2 linked regions of the Azospirillum brasilense genome follow. The protein of the gene in region 2 interacts with the protein of the main gene of each other region in a pairwise test. Links are inferred from orthologs where the notes say so. Each region holds a gene or a part of one and is shown on either strand. Other genes may lie near its edges.

Region 1 (4,486 bases), on a different replicon or contig from region 2:
GGCGACGGCCAGTTCAACCTGTTCTACGTCCTGTTCCTGCCCCTCGTCTGGGTCGCCGTGTCGCACGGCCTGCCGGGCGCGGTGCTGGCGGCCCTGGCCATTCAGAGCGGCCTGATCGCCGGGCTGCAGGCGATCGGCCTTCCCCTGGGCGCGGTGGTCTATCACCAGACGCTGATGCTGGCCCTGGCCATTACGGCCCTGTTCCTCGGCGCGCTGGTCAGCGAGCGGCGCGAGATCGAGGTCCGGCTGCGCGAACACCAGACCGAGCTGGCCCATCTCTCGCGCCTCACGGTGACCGGAGAGATGGCCTCCGCCCTGGCCCACGAGCTGAACCAGCCGCTGCTGGCCGCCATCAGCTACGCGCGCGCCGCCCAGCGCCTCTTGGAGGGCGACGACACGCCGCCGCGCGCCCACGAGCTCATCGACAAGGCGGTGATCCAGGCGGAACGCGCGGGCGAGGTCATCCGCGGGCTGCGCACGTTCCTGAGCAAGGGGTCGCTTCAACTGGCGCCGGAATCGGCCAGGGAGATCCTGCGCGAGACGCTGACGCTGGTGCGGGGGGACGCGGCCTACAACCGTGTCCAGCTGCGGGTGGACATGGCCGAGCCGCTTCCCCCCGTGCTGTGCGACCGCATCCAGATCGAGCAGGTCCTCCTCAACCTCGTGCACAACAGCATCGAGGCCATCGCCGCGGCCGGCAGCCCGGTGCGCGAGGTCGTCCTGCGCGTCCGGGCCACGCCGCCGGATGGCCTGACCTTCGAGGTCGAGGACAGCGGCCCCGGCGTGTCGGCGGGCATGGTCGACCATCTCTACTCGCCCTTCGCCACCACAAAGCCGGCGGGCATGGGGCTCGGCTTGCCCATCTGCCGCTCGATCGTCGAGAGCCACGGCGGCAGGCTGTGGCTCGGCCGCACCGGTTCGACCGGTGCCGTTTTCCAGGTCTTTCTGCCCGCAGCCCGTTCAGACACCCGGCCATCCCATGACCCAGACCGATAAAACCTCCACCGGCGAACCGACCGTCTTCATCATCGACGACGACGAGGCGGTCCGCGACGCGCTCTCCGTTCTGGTCGAGGTGGCCGGCCTGTCCGTGCGCACCTTCGTCAACGCGCTGGAATTCCTGCACCGCTACAGCCCGGAGCAGCCGGGTTGCGTGGTGGCCGACCTCCGCATGCCCTTCATGGACGGGCTGGAGCTTCAGGAGGAGCTGGCCCGGCGCGGCTGCGGCCTGCCGGTCATCATCATCACCGCCCATGGCGAGGTGAGTTCCGCCGTCACCGCCTTCCGGTCCGGAGCGGTCGATTTCCTGGAAAAGCCGTTCGACGACGGCGTCTTCCTGCGCCGCGTCCACGAGGCCCTGCAGCGCGACGCCCACCAGCGCCGGGACCGCTCCGCCGCGGAGTCCGCCCTGGCGAAGCTGGCCCTTCTCAGCCCCCGGGAACGGGATGTCGCGGCGCTGATGGTGGAGGGCTGCGCCAACAAGGCCATCGCGATCCGCCTGGGGATCGGCGTCCGCACGGTGGAAACCCACCGGGCGAACATTCTCAGCAAACTCGACATCCGGACGGTTCCGGAACTCATGCGCCTGTGGATGCACATACCGTGATGCGCATCCACGTCATCGGCGCGTGAGCGGTCGAATTCAGCGCAGGAAGTACTGCACCGGCACCACCAGCTCCATGCGGTCCTGCGCCACGTCCGGGGGCGGGGCCGGGAGCGGGGAGGCGCGTTCAACCAGGGCGATCGTCTCCTCGTCCAGCGCCTCGAAGCCCGAGCCCTTGTGCAGCCGCACCGCCAACACCCGGCCCTGCCGGTCGAGCGTGATGTGGACCTGCGGAACGCCCTGCTGGCGCCGCATCTGGGCGATGCGGGGGTAGCGCTTGTAGCGCTCCAGATGACCGAGCACGGCGCCGTGCCACGTGGGCAGCGCGTTGCTGTTGCGCGGCACCGGCGCCGCCTGGGCTGGGGCGCCCGAAGGCGGGGCGGCGGCGGGGGCGGCGTTGGCCGGGGCTTCCGTCACCGGTTTGGGCGGCGTCTGCGGCTGGGGGCGCGGCTTCGGCGGCTCGGCCTTGGGCTTCGGCTTGGGCTCTTCCTTGGGCTTGGGTTTCGGTTTGGGCGGCGGCTCCGGCAGGGAAACCTCCGCCGGGACGGGCGGGGGCGGCTCCGGGGCGATCTCGGGGATGGGCTCGGGTTCCGGTTCCGGCTCGATCACCGGCTCGGGCGGCAGCTCCGGTTCGGGGAGCATCGATTCCAGGGTCGGCGGCGGCTCCGCGGCCGGCGTTTCCGGCATCGGCGGCAGATCGAGCATCACCGCGGGCGGCATGGCCGGCGCCTCTTCCATCGCCACGTGCCAGGACAGCGCGGCGAGCGCCAGAAGGGCGTGGGCGCCCAGCACGACCACCAGACTGCCGCCCCAGCGCGCCAGGGCGGGCGCCGTGCGCTCCTCGCCGTCCGGCAGGTCGTTGGGATCGAAGGTCGCCACGCTCATTTCGCGGCCGCGCCTTCCAGCCCGACCAGGGCGATCTTCAGATAGCCGGCGGCGCGCAGCGCGTTCATCACCTCGGTCAGCGCGCCGTAATCCACGCTGCGGTCGGCGCGCAGGAAGACGCGCGCGCCCTTGTCGCCGTTGGTCACCCCGTCCAGCGCCGCCGCCAGGGATTCCCGCGCCACCGGCGTGTCGCCCACCGACAGGCTTTTGTCGGCCTGGATGGTCAGGAACAGGGGCTTGTCGGGCCGCGGCTGCGGCTGGGCGGTGGAGGCCGGCAGGTCCACCGGCACGTCCACCGTCGCCAGCGGGGCCGCCACCATGAAGATGATGAGCAGCACGAGCATCACGTCGATGAAGGGCGTGACGTTGATGTCGTGCGACTCGGTGAGATCGTCGCCGTCGTCCAGACGCGCCGCCATGGTCTTACTCCGCCGCCTTGGACACGGTGCGCGGCAGGGCGCGGCGGTCCATGTCGCGGCTCAGCAGCCGCAGCACCGCCGCCGAGGAGTCGCCGAGCTGGGCGCGGTAGCCGCCGATGGAGCGGGCGAAGCCGTTGTAGATCACCACCGCCGGGATGGCCGCGACGAGGCCGATGGCCGTCGCCAGCAGCGCTTCGGCGATGCCCGGCGCCACCACGGCGAGGTTGGTCGTCTGCGACTTGGCGATGCCGATGAAGCTGACCATGATGCCCCACACCGTGCCGAACAGCCCGACGAAGGGGGCGGTGGAGCCGATGCTGGCGAGGATGCCGGTGCCCCGCATCATGCGCCGCCCCTCCGCCGCCTCGATCCGCTCCAGGCGGGAGGCCGCGCGCTCCTTCAGACCCTCCTGCGAGGGGGCGTCGGCCGACTGGTGCGCCTCGGCGATCACGGCGCGCAGGAAGGCGGTGGCCGGGGTCTTCTCGAAGCCGATGCTTTCCGCCGCCTGGGTCAGCGAACGCGCCTGCTCCAGCGCCGCCAGGGAGACCCGCGCCTTGCGCTTGGCCTTCGACAGTTCCAGCGACTTGGCGAGGAAGATGGTCCAGGTCGCCACCGAGGCCAGCGCCAGCCCGATCATCACGGCCTGCACCACCGGGCTCGCCGCCATGAACATGCCCCAGGGGGACAGGTCGTGCGGCAGGATCGCCGTCGCGGCGGTCATGTGGTCCAGCCCGGCGGCCGCTCCCGCCGCAGCGTCCGGGGCCGCCAGCGGGGCCAGCGCGTCGGCGGCGGGCGTCGTCACGGGAGGCGCCACGGGAGCCGCCATCGGAGCCGGTGCCGCGGGAGCGCCGCCGTTGGTTGCGGGGACGCCCTGCGCCCAGCCAAGTCCGCTCGACAGGAGGGTGCCGGCGGCGGCCATCGCGGCGATGGAACGGGTGTGAAGCGCTGTGAACATTGGCGGTTCAAACTTCTTTGCGGCTGACTTCCTTCCTGTATAGTGCGAACGACTCTCATTTGCACCCATAAAGTGCTATATTGCTGCTATGCGACAAATGGGCATCGCGGCGGTTGTTCACGGCGTGACATGTGAACCGCAAGGGAAGATTGCGATGCCCAAGGTCCGGACCGTATCGGAACATGGCAGTTTCCGGCTCGTCGAACGGGACGGCCGCTACGCCGTGATCGAGGCGCGCGACGGCCAAATCTATGGTCTCCACGGGGAGGCGGGCGACCGCCCCAGCGCGCCGGACCGTCCGGACGCCGCCGAGACCGTCGTCGCCCCCGGCGACTGGAGCGCCGAGGACGACGCCCGCCGCCGCTTCGAGGAACTCGCCGCCCGCGGTGAGGAGCTGGCCCGCAAAATCTGGTGATCCGCATCGGGTGACCAGTGCGGGTGACCTGAGCGGCTCAGAACGCCTGGATCGCCTTTGAGGAGACCGTCCGCCACCGCGCGTCGGCGTCCTTCAGCATGGTCTGGATGTGGCCGATGTGGACCTGACCGTAGAGGATCAGGATGTTGCGGTCCGGTTCGGCCTTGATCGCCGCCACCACCTTGTCCTCGCGCAGGGTGGTCAGCGCC
Region 2 (4,657 bases):
CCGCCACCGCCACCGGCGGCGGTTCGGCGTAGACCGCCGTGTTGAAGGTCGCCGGCCGGTCGCCGAAGGCCGCCTGCAGGCCCCAGGGCATGTAGAGCAGCATCAGCGGCACCAGCCCGGTCACGGTGATCAGCGCGTGGTAGGGCAGCACGATGATGCCCAGAGCGTTGTGCACGTCCATCCACAGCCGCGTGCGCGAGCGGTTGGGCCGGAAGGTGAAGAAGTCCCAGAAGACCCGCCGGTGGATGACGAAGCCGGTGATCAGCGCCACCAGCAGGGCCACCCCGGCGGCGCCGATCAGATAGCGCCCCACCAAGCCGGGAACGCGCAGGTCGAAGTGGAAGTAGTAGAGGAAGTCGCCGCCGAAGGTCGCCCGCGCCTGCACCGGGCGGCCGTCCGCCGGCTCCAGCGCCAGCTTGCGGAAGGCGGGCTGTATCCCCGGCGGGTTGTAGACGTAGACCTGGGTCGCGGTCCGCCGCTCGTCGGGCATGGTGATCAGCCAGCGGCGCGCCTGCGGCGCCTCGCGCGACAGGCTGGCGATCGCCGCCGCCGCCGCGGCGGGGCTGTTGGTCGCTGCGATCCGCTCGGGCTGCATCCAGCGGGTGATCTCGAAGCGGGCGTAGGCGGTGGTGCCGGTCAGGAAGACGCAGAACAGCAGCCAGCCGACCACCAGCCCGCCCCAATTGTGCAGCCACGTCATCGACAGGCGGAAACTGCCGTTCATACCCCGGTTCCCGTCATGCTTTTCAACAGTGAGACCGCCGCCCAGACCGCCGCCGTCAGGCCGGCGGTCCAGGCCAGGGCGCGCAGGGCGCTGGCCGCGGCGAACACCATCACCACGGTCAGGACGCAGGGCAGCAGCGCCGCCATGGTGGCGGTCAGCACCGCCTCCGCGCGGTCCTGCACGGCCGGCAGCGCCAGGGCCAGCGCCGCCGCCGTTCCCGCCGCCAGGGCGTAGCCGCCGCCGACGGCGGTCACGACCCGCAGCGCGATCTCGGTTTTTCGCTTCACCAGGAATACTTCAGTGAGCCGATGACGGTGCGGCGCAGGCCGTAATAGCAGTTGGTCGCCCGTGAGCAGGCCGCGACATACTCCTTGTCGAAGAGGTTGCTGGCGTTGACCGCCGCCTGCACGCCCTGGAGCTGCGGGCTCAGATAGGACAGGTCGTAGCGCAGCGCGGCGTCGACCAGCGTGTGGGACGGCACCTTGAAGCTGTTGGCCGGGTCGCCGTAGGTGAAGCCGACGTAGCGCAGGCCGAGCCCGCCGCCCAGGCCGGCCAGCGGGCCGTCCTGCACCGTGTAGTCGCCCCAGGCCGAGGCCGAATGGGTCGGCACGGCGACCGGCCGCTTGCCGCGGTCGGCGCCGTTGCTCTTAGTCACCTCGGCGTCGAGGAAGGTGTAGCTGGCCACCGCGTTCAGCCCGGCGGCGAGGCTCACACGCGCCTCCGCCTCGAAGCCGCGCGAGCGGACCTCGCCGGTCTGGATGTTGTAGTTGGTGTGCAGCGGGTCGGCGGTGGTGACGTTCTGCTGGGTGATGGTGAAGGCCGACAGGGTGAACAGGCTGCCGGAGCCCGGCGGCTCGTACTTCAGCCCGGCCTCGTACTGCTGGCCGGTGGTCGGCTCGAACGGGTTGCCGTAGAAGTCGCTGCCGGACGTCGGCTCGAAGGATTCCGAATAGCTGGCGTAGGGCGCCAGACCGTTGTCGAACAGGTAGAGCGCCCCGACGCGGCCGGTGAAGGCGTCGTCCTGCTGCGACGCCCGTGCCTGGTTCAGCCGGTTGCGCTGCTGCGTCTCGGCCCAGTCCTTGCGCCCGCCCAGCAGCACGGCGAGGCCGCCCCACTTGATCTGGTCCTGGGCGTAGACGCCGGTCTGGGTGATGCGGGTGGCGGTGCTCTGGTAGATCGGCGGGGTGGCGATCGGCAGCCCGTAGACCGGGTTGAACAGGTCGAGGTTCGGCGCCGCCGCCTGCCCGCGCAGCGTGTCGCTCCTCAGCCGCTGATGGTCGACGCCGGCCAGCACGGTGTGGCGCAGCGGACCGGTGTGGACGGTCACCTGGACCTGGTTGTCAACGGTCAGGTCGTAGGCGCGCTCGCGGGCCGAGAAGGTGGTGCGCCGCGTGGTGCGCTGGTCGGGCAGCAGGCCGGACGCGTAGACCTGCTTGAGGTCGAGGTCGTTGTGCAGGTAGCGGGCGTTCTGCCGCACCGTCCAGCGCTCGTCGAACCGGTGTTCGAAGCGATAGCCGACGCTCATGGTCTTGCGGTCCCAGTCGTTGAAGTTGGGATCGCCCGCGAAGAGCTTGGTCGGCAGCGTGCCGTTGGGGTTGGGAAGCACGGTGCCCTGGGCCGGCAGGTAGTTCAGCGGCGAATCGTCGTAATTGTCGCGCTGGTAGAGGCCGATCAGCGTCAGGCTGGTGTCGTCGGTCGGCCGGATGGTCACGGTCGGGGCGGCGGCGAGCCGGCGGCGCTCGGCGATGTCGGTCTGGGTGTCGGTGTCCAGCGCGACGCCGGCGAACCGGTAGGAGAGCCGACCGTCGCCGGTCACGTCGCCGCCGATGTCCAGCGCGGCCTGCTTGCGGCCCTGGTTGCCGGTTTGCAGCAGGATTTCATGCCGGGCGTCGGGGGAGGGCTGCTTGGTCACCATGTTGACCAGACCGCCGGGGCTGGTCTGACCGAACAGCACCGAGGCCGGGCCCTTCAGCACCTCGACCCGCTCGAACAGGTACGGGTCGATACCGGAGGTCAGGAAGCCGCTGCCCTTCAGCCGCAGCCCGTCGAGATATTCGTTGAAGGACACGCCGGTGGTGCCGTTGCCGCCGAAGCCGCGCACCGAGATGCCGTCGCCGCCGAAGGAGGAGGACCCGCCGTTGCGGGCGGTCGTGACGCCGGAGGTGTAGTTCAGGACGTCGGCCAGACTGCGCGCCGCCTGGGCGTCCATCTGGTCGCGGGTGACGACGGAGATCGACTGCGGCGTTTCCAGGATCGGCGTGTCGGTCTTGGTGGCTGTGGCGCTCTGGCGGGCGGCGTAGCCCATGACCGGGCCGGTCGCCCGCTCGCGCGTGCCTTCGACGGTCACCGGGTCCAGCACCGTCTCGCCGGCCTGCGGCCGTGACAGCACGGCGCGACCGGGGCCGGTCATCTGGTACGACACGCCGGTGCCGGACAGCAGGCGGCGCAGCGCCTCGTCGGCGCTCATGGTGCCCGACACGCCGGGCGAGGTCAGGCCGCGCGCCACCTCCGCCGGGAAGCCGACCTCCCAGCCGCTGGCCGCGCTGAAGGCGTTGAGGGCCGTCACCAGCCCCTGCGGGGCAATGTCGAAGCGCTGCCCCGCCGTTTGTCCGCCCATCTGTCCGGAAGCCTGGGCCACCTGCCCGCCGGTCTTCGCCGGTGCCGCCAGGGCGTAGCCCCCCGCCGCCACACCGATGCCGGCCACCGCCGATGACAGCAGCGCCGCCCGCAACAGGGCCGTCCCCCGACATCCCCGCGCACCCCGATCCATCATCCCCGCACCCATCGTAACGCTTTCCCCATGATCGCGACGTATCGACCGGCCGGACCGCGTCGCTTGTTGCGATTGCGACGCATTCCTAATAGCCGTGCCGACCTGACGTTTTGGGATCGTGAAAAGCGGAAATTTTTTTTGAGGGACGGCGCGCGGGCAGGGAAAGCCGGCGGCGTCAGGGACGCGGGCGCAGGATCAGCAGGGCGTCGGACACCCGCAGCGTCTCGGCCCGCACCAGACCGGCCAGGGCCGTCGCCGTCCGCACCGGATCGTCCAGCCGGTAATTGCCGGTGATCCGCCGGTCGGCGAGGGAATCGGGAACCACGATCAGCCCCGGGTAGTAGCGGTCCAGCTCATCCAGAACCTCGCCCAGGGGGCGGTCCTCGAAGACCAGCCGGCCATCGACCCAGCCGAGCGCCGCGGACAGGTCGGCGGGGTGCTCCGCGCCGACGCCCGACGCCGTGACCACCACCTCCTCGCCCGCGCGCAGCCGCACGGCGGGGCCGCCGGACCGGGCCACATCCACGGTGCCGTGGCGCACCGTCACCGTCACCCGGTCGTCCAGGTAGCGGACGGCGAAGGCGGTGCCGACCACGGTCACCACGGCGGGGCCGGCCGCGACCCGGAAGGGACGGGCGGGGTCGGGCGTCACCTCGAAGAAGGCGGCCCCGCGCAGCAGCCGGGTCCGCCGCTCCTCCCCCTCGACGTCGGTGGCGAGCGCCGTCCCGGTGTCCATCAGCACCCGCGATCCATCGGCCAGCTGCAGGCGCTCCTGCACGCCGGTCGCGGTGCGGTGGTCGGCCTGCAGGCGCAGCGGCAGGTCGGCGGCCAGGCCAAGTCCGACCGCCACCAGCACCGCCGCCGCCCACGCCATCGCCCGGCGCCCCAGCGGCCGGGAGCGGCGCGACGGTCGGAGGGGAAGCGCTGGCGCGGCGTCACGCGGCGCCGTGTCCGGAACCGCCGTGTCCGGAGCCGCTGTGGCCGAAACCGCTGTGGCCTCCAGCGCTTCGGTGAGGATGGGCGAGGCCCACATGTCCTGCGCCAAGGCCCAGGCGCGGGCGTTGCGGGGATCGGCGGCGCACCAGGCGGCGCAGGCCTGCCGGCACTCCTCTCCCGCATCCTCCGCCTGCAGACGGATGAACCAGTCGAGCGCCTGCTCC

What was found. Proteins that work in one complex are often made in the same cells at the same time.
Region 1: the proteins of D3869_RS30625 (region 2) and D3869_RS23630 interact in binary tests that used the Escherichia coli proteins (3 or more experiments, as listed by UniProt). The link is inferred for Azospirillum brasilense from one-to-one orthologs.

The regions. Positions count from the first base shown.
Region 1 is NZ_CP032347.1:311,336-315,821, forward strand. Bases 566-3,431 are described here. They hold D3869_RS23630 (energy transducer TonB), read right to left. Parts: upstream 2,489-3,431; coding sequence 1,643-2,488; downstream 566-1,642. Other genes in these bases: D3869_RS23620 (ATP-binding protein), read left to right, coding at 566-996; D3869_RS23625 (response regulator transcription factor), read left to right, coding at 980-1,606; exbD (TonB system transport protein ExbD), read right to left, coding at 2,485-2,907; exbB (tonB-system energizer ExbB), read right to left, coding at 2,912-3,431. Outside these bases: more of D3869_RS23620, read left to right, coding at 1-565; more of exbB, read right to left, coding at 3,432-3,862; D3869_RS23645 (hypothetical protein), read left to right, coding at 4,017-4,277; D3869_RS23650 (hypothetical protein), read right to left, coding at 4,315-4,486. UniProt on the Escherichia coli protein: Interacts with outer membrane receptor proteins that carry out high-affinity binding and energy dependent uptake into the periplasmic space of specific substrates such as cobalamin, and various iron compounds (such as iron dicitrate, enterochelin, aerobactin, etc.).
Region 2 is NZ_CP032349.1:302,187-306,843, forward strand. The notes cover bases 732-3,768. They hold D3869_RS30625 (TonB-dependent siderophore receptor), read right to left. Parts: upstream 3,456-3,768; coding sequence 1,008-3,455; downstream 732-1,007. Other genes in these bases: D3869_RS30620 (hypothetical protein), read right to left, coding at 732-1,011; D3869_RS30630 (FecR family protein), read right to left, coding at 3,673-3,768. Also shown: D3869_RS30615 (PepSY-associated TM helix domain-containing protein), read right to left, coding at 1-724; more of D3869_RS30620, read right to left, coding at 721-731; more of D3869_RS30630, read right to left, coding at 3,769-4,657. UniProt on the Escherichia coli protein: Involved in the uptake of iron in complex with ferrichrome, a hydroxamate-type siderophore. Binds and transports ferrichrome-iron across the outer membrane.